One region of the Rhodoferax sp. LS1P39 genome, then DNA from elsewhere that is predicted to be linked to it. Evidence: riboswitches for the same ligand, from Rfam matches in the RefSeq annotation. Region 1 holds a riboswitch; the other holds the start of a gene.

Evidence for each region. Region 1 has a riboswitch for glycine ahead of gcvT (glycine cleavage system aminomethyltransferase GcvT). Riboswitches for the same ligand answer to the same signal wherever they lie in the genome.
Region 2: it holds a riboswitch for glycine, as region 1 does, so the genes downstream of both, AC097O_RS20870 (D-amino acid dehydrogenase) here and gcvT (glycine cleavage system aminomethyltransferase GcvT) in region 1, are expected to answer to the same signal.

The regions. Positions count from the first base shown of each region.
Region 1 covers NZ_JBWMAV010000004.1:263,123-266,325, forward strand. Annotated here, with positions in the region: gene gcvH (glycine cleavage system protein GcvH) at 1-6, opposite strand, end outside; gene gcvT (glycine cleavage system aminomethyltransferase GcvT) at 32-1,153, opposite strand; glycine riboswitch at 1,214-1,340, opposite strand; glycine riboswitch at 1,350-1,450, opposite strand; gene AC097O_RS09835 (amidohydrolase family protein) at 1,547-2,830, opposite strand; gene AC097O_RS09840 (response regulator) at 2,974-3,203, shown strand, end outside.
Region 2 covers NZ_JBWMAV010000016.1:88,203-91,405, reverse strand. Annotated here, with positions in the region: gene AC097O_RS20885 (DUF3455 domain-containing protein) at 1-423, shown strand, start outside; gene AC097O_RS20880 (sigma-70 family RNA polymerase sigma factor) at 472-1,038, shown strand; gene AC097O_RS20875 (anti-sigma factor) at 1,035-1,757, shown strand; glycine riboswitch at 1,775-1,880, shown strand; gene AC097O_RS20870 (D-amino acid dehydrogenase) at 2,041-3,203, shown strand, end outside.

The DNA.
Region 1 (3,203 bases):
GCTCATGGGGTTGCTCCTGTAAAAAATGGATTTAGCCGCGGAAATAGCGGTTGGGGGTGAAGGGCATGGAAGTCACTTCCATCGGTACGATTTTGCCTCGCACGACGGCGTTGATGCGGGTGCCAATGGCACTGAATTCCGGGGCCACGTAGGCCATGGCAATCGGCTTGTCTACCGTGGGGCCCAGCAGGCCGCTGGTGACCTCGCCAATCGGGTTGCCCGCCGTGTCCTGCAAGGCGGTGTGCTCGCGAACGGGGATGCGCTCCAGGGCCACGAGTCCAACACGTTTTCTGCCTTCCGTGCTTATTCCATCGGCGAGGGCAGCTAGTATTTTGGTAGCACCAGGGAATTCGCCCGCCCGCGCACCACCGGTACGCCGCACTTTCTGGATGGCCCAGTTCAGGCCCGCTTCCACCGGGTTGGTGGTGGTATCCAGGTCGTTGCCGTACAAGCACAGCCCGGCTTCCAGGCGCAGCGAATTGCGGGCACCCAGGCCGATGGGCTTGACTTCGGGCTGGGCCAGCAGCGCGCGGGCCAAGGCCTCGGCCTGGCTGCTGTGGACGGAGATTTCAAACCCGTCTTCGCCGGTATAGCCGCTGCGCGTCAAAAAGCAGGGAATGCCCGCCACATCGAAATGGCCGCCGGTCATGAACACCAGTTTTTCCACGCCAGGAGCCAGGCGCGCCAGGGCTGTGACGGCTTGCGGGCCTTGCAGCGCCAGCAGCGCCAGCTCGGGCTGGGGGATCACCTGGCAGCGCTGGCCGATTTTTGCCTGGATGTGGGCAATATCGGCGACTTTGCAGGCACCGTTGACGATGACGAAGATGTCGTCGGCACGCTTGAAGAACATCAAATCGTCGAGGATGCCGCCGTCGTCGTTCAGCAGCAGGCCATAGCGTTGCTTGCCCACGGGCAGGTCGATCACATCGACAGGAATCAGGGTTTCAAACGCGGCTGCCGCGTCGGGGCCGACCAGGCGCAACTGGCCCATGTGCGACACGTCGAACAGGCCAGCCGCCGTGCGGGTGTGGTGGTGCTCGGCCATCAAACCTGCAGGGTATTGCACCGGCATGCTGTAGCCCGCAAACGGGACCATGCGCGCACCCAATTCCAGGTGCAAGGCGTTCAAAGGGGTGAGCTGCAGGTCGGACATGGCGTTCTTTCAAAATGAAAGGTGGGGACACACAAAAAATCATGGCCATTGTGGCCATGTGTGGTCCCCGCTGTCCGCTTTACCTGAGCGATTCGCCGGGTGGGCTTGGGCGGTGGTGCCAAGCCGACTGCGGGTTGCGCCTTCGGTGAATCCGCTCAGTGGCGGATTTCTCTCCAGGGGGGTGACGTTCGATGAAAAACGTTTGTCAGTCCTTTTGCCTGAGCGTTCAGACCCACGTAGCGGGGTCCTGCGCCTTCGGCGGTTCTCCAGATAAGAACTCTCTCCTGACGGCATGGATTCTAACCAAGCCCACGCAGGCGGCAGATATTTAAGTAAAAAGTGCCGCTAGCGCTTATTGCATCAGCGTGACAAGCTACTTAAACAATAGCAACCTCAGCCCGCCTTGCGCAGCAGCCAGTCGGTCTGGGCAGGTCGTCCGGGTAGTTGCAGGCGGGCGGTGGCCGCCGGGGTCTGCGCCAGCAGCTTGCCGCGCTTGTAGACCTGCAGCCGGGTGGCGCGCAGGCGGATGGCTTCTACCGGGTCTTGCGCTTGCAGCAGCACAAAGTCGGCCCAGCAGCCGGGCGCCAGGCCGTAGCCGTCGAGCTGCAGGATCTTTGCGGGGCTGGTGGTCACGGCCTCGAAGCATTGGCGCATGGCGGCCTGGCTGGTCATCTGGGCCACGTGCAGGCCCATGCTGGCCACTTCCAGCATGTCGCCACTCCCCAGGCTGTACCAGGGGTCCATCACGCAGTCCTGGCCAAAGGCGACGGTCAGGCCGTGGGCCAGCATTTCGGGCACGCGGGTCATGCCGCGCCGCTTGGGGTAGGTGTCGCCCCGGCCTTGCAGGGTGATGTTGATCAGCGGGTTGCTCACCACGTTGACCTGCGCTTCGGCCATCAGCGGCAGCAGTTTGCTCACAAAGTAGTTGTCCATGCTGTGCATGGAGGTGAGGTGCGAGCCGGTGACGCGGCCCTGCAGGCCCAGGCGCTGGGTTTCATAGGTGAGGGTTTCGATGTGGCGCGACATCGGGTCGTCGGACTCGTCGCAGTGCATGTCCACCAGCAGGCCCCGCTCGGCAGCCAGCTCGCACAGCAGTTTGACGCTCAAGGCCCCATCCGCCATGGTGCGCTCGAAGTGGGGGATGCCGCCCACCACGTCCACGCCCATGTCGAGTGCGCGCTGCAGCTTGTCCATGCCCTGCGGGTCGCGCAGCGCTCCGTCTTGCGGAAAGGCCACCAGTTGCAAATCCAGGTAGGGGGCGACCTGGTGCTTGACTTCCAGCAGCGCCTCTACCGCCAGCAGGCGCGGGTCGCAAATATCGACGTGGCTGCGGATGGCCAGCAGGCCCTTGCCCACCGCCCAGTCGCAGTACGCCAGGGCGCGCTGCACCAGGGCTTCCTGGGTGAGGTCGGGTTTGAGTTCTCCCCACAGCGCGATGCCTTCGAGCAGGGTGCCGCTCTGGTTGACGCGCGGCAGGCCGTAGCTGAGCGTGGCATCCATGTGAAAGTGCGCGTCGACGAACGGAGGGCTCACCAGCAGGCCCTGGGCATCGACGGTGTGGTGGGCCGGGGCGGCAAGGCCGGGGCTGACTTCGGTGATGCGGCCATTCTGGACGGCAATCGACATGCCGGTGCGGCCATCGGGCAAGGTGGCGTGGGTAACAAGAAGGTCGAGCATGGCGTGGAGGTGGTTGGTGGGGCGAAATGAAATTAATTTTTACACGCCAGGACCGTGCCATAGGGAATCGATAGGTAACATCCTGACACAGACAAGCGACTTCAGCGACAATCTTTCACACGCCCAACAGAGGCCCGCCCCAAATGACCACTACCTCCCCTGCAACCGTGCTTTTGATCGTAGACGATAGCCGGGTTTCGCGCATGATGATCCGCACCCTGGTACAGGCCAAGCGGCCCGGCTGGACCCTGGTGGAGGCCGCCAGTGGCGACGAAGCGCTGACGCTGGCCAACGCCCAGACCTTCACCTACTGCACCATGGACATCAACATGCCCGGCATGCTGGGCACCGATGCGGCCGAACACCTCAAGCG
Region 2 (3,203 bases), on a different contig from region 1:
GGCAACAAGGTGGCGATGGAAACCGTGGGCGTGGGCGAGATCACCTACGAATGCCGCGACAAGGCCAACGCCCCCGGCATGACCGAGTGGGTCTTTGTGGGCCCCAACGCCGCCCTGAACGACCGCAGCGGCAAACAGGTGGGCAAGTACTACGGCCCGCCCGCCACCTGGGAATCCATGGACGGCTCCAAGCTCACCGCCACCCAGCTCGCCGTGGCCCCCGCAGGCGCAGGCAATATCCCCTACCAGCTGGTCAAGGCCAACCCCGCCATGGGCATGGGTGCCATGGCCGGTGTGACCCACATCCAGCGCGTGGCCACCATGGGCGGTGTCGCCCCGGCCACGCTGTGCAGCCCGGCCAACAAGGGTGCCAAGGAAATCGTCAAGTACCAGGCCGACTACATCTTCTGGAAAGCCGCCTAAGTTTGGCGACTACCATCGAGAGACATACATTCTCTCGATGGAACGCCCTTGACGACTGCCCCCGATGATTTTGACTACGAGCGCGCCCTGGTGGGTTGCGCCCGTGGCGAGCGCCAAGCCCTGCAGGACATCTACCGGCAAGACAGCCGCCACCTGCTGGGCGTGGCCCTGCGTATCGTGCGCCAGCGCCAGCAAGCCGAGGACGTGGTGCACGATGCCTTCATGAACATCTGGACCCAGGCCGCCAGCTTCGATGCCCAGCGCGGCTCGGGGCGGGGCTGGATCTACAGCGTGGTGCGCAACCTGGCGCTCAACGCGGTGCGCAACGGCGCGCGCGAGGTGCCGGTGGACGAAGAAACCGCCGAGGCCCTGGATGCCCAGCATTCCCTGCAAGCCCATGCCGAGATCGCTGATGCGTTTGATCTGCGCGTCAGCCTGGGCAAGCTCAACGACTGCCTGGCCCGGCTGGAGCCCGCCCGGCGCAACTGCATCCTGTACGCCTATGTGGACGGCTGCTCGCACGGCGAAATTGCCGAGCGCACCCAAACGCCCCTGGGCACCGTCAAGGCCTGGATCAAACGCAGCATGGGCAGCCTGCGGGAGTGCATGGCATGAGCACGCAACCAAACAATCTATCGCCAGACGAGTTGGCCGCCGAATACGTGCTGGGCACGCTCTCTGCTAACCGCCGCCGCATGGTGGAGCAGCGCCTGCCCACCGATGCCGCCCTGCAGGCCGCCGTGCAGCGCTGGCAAGAGCAGTTGCTGCCGCTGGCCGCCCTGGCCGAGCCGGTGGAGCCGTCTGCCGAGCTGTGGCAGCGCATAGACCGCAGCGTGGCCCACGCCGAGGCACCGCGCCGCGCTGCTATGCCACCCGCACCGCCACCGTGGTGGGACCGCCTGGGCCTGTGGCGCGGCTTGGCCGGTGCGGGTTTTGCCACTGCCGCCATCCTGGCCTCGGTGCTGGTGACCCGCCAGGGCGTGCTACCCACCGGGCCGCAGTACATGGTGGTGCTGGTCGCGCCGCAAGACAAGGCACCGGGCTGGGTCATCCAGGCCAGCGACTCCCGGCAACTCAGCCTTACGGCCCTGGGCCCGGTAGCGGTGCCCGCCGAAAAATCCCTGCAGTTCTGGACCAAGGGCGAGGACTGGAAGGGCCCGGTGTCGCTGGGCCTGGTCAAGCCGGGGCAGACCATCACCATCCCGCTGGACAAGCTGCCGCCGCTGCAACCCAACCAGTTGTTTGAGCTGACCCTGGAGCCAGTGAACGGCTCGCCCATCGATAGACCCACCGGCCCGATCCAGTTTATTGGCCGTGCGGTGAAGGTGCTGTGATACCAGTGCGATAATCCAAGTCGATACCGGGAGAGACTGCTCCCCCCTGAATTCGTTCAGGAAATCAGCGCCGAAGGAGCAACCGCCCCGGAAACTTTCAGGCAAAAGGACCGGTATCCACACCACACACATCTGAAGAGCAGTTGGGTTTCGTCACCCGGCTCACCGCAGGAGCAAGCGACTGGTAACACGCCAGCCGCGAATCTCTCAGGTCCAAAACAGAGGGGGCGATAGCTGCGCACGTTTGTTGCTATCCCCCTGTTGACGTTTTGGAAGTCTCATCATGAAAAATTTTGCCGTTATCGGCGGTGGTATCACGGGTGTCACCACGGCCTACGCCTTGGCCAAACGCGGTTACGCCGTCACCTTGTTCGAAAAACACCGCTACGCCGCCATGGAAACCTCGTTTGCCAATGGCGGGCAGTTTTCGGTGTCCAATGCCGAGGTGTGGAACCACTGGTCTACCGTGCTCAAGGGCGTGAAGTGGATGCTGCGCAGCGATGCGCCGCTGCTGGTCAACCCCAAGCCCAGCTGGCACAAGATGGCCTGGTTTGCCGAGTTCATCGCCGCCATCCCGCAGTACGAGAAAAACACCATCGAAACCACCCGCCTGGCGATGGCCGCGCGCCAGCACCTCAATGCCTGGGCCGCCGAAGAGGGCCTGGACTTTGACCACCAGCGTGAAGGCATCCTGCACATCTACCGCGACAAGGGCAACTTCGAGCACGCGGGCAAGGTCTCCAAGCTGCTGGCCCAGGGCGGGTTGGACCGCCGCGCCGTCACCCCGCAGGAGATGCGCGCCATCGAGCCCACGCTGGCGGGCGACTACTACGGCGGCTATTTCACCGAGAGCGACACCACCGGCGACATCCACAAGTTCAGCACCGGCATCGCCGCTGCTGCCGAGCGCCTGGGCGTGCAAACCCGCTACGGCCATGCGATCCAGACGGTCAAGAGCGATGGCAAGACCGTGACCATCACCGCGCAAGACGGCGACCACACCCACACCAGCGTGTTCGACGGCGTGGTGGTTTGCGCGGGCACGGCCAGCCGCGACATTGCCGCCCAGCTGGGGGACAGGGTCAACATCTACCCGGTCAAGGGCTATTCCATCACCGTGAACCTGGACGACGCGCACAGCCAGGCATCGGCCCCCATGGTGAGTTTGCTGGACGACGAAACCAAGCTGGTCAGCAGCCGCCTGGGGCGGGGGCGCTTTCGGGTGGCGGGCACGGCCGAATTCAACGGCTACAACCGCGACATTCGGGCCGACCGCATCCGCCCGCTGGTGGAATGGGTGCAGCAGTGCTTCCCCGGCGTGCGCACCGAGAGCGTGGTGCCCTGGGCCGGGCTGCGCCCCATGATGCCCAATCTGATGCCGCGCGTGGGCCCCGGCAAGCGGCCCGGCGTGTTCTACAACACCGGCCACGGCCATCTGGGGCTGAC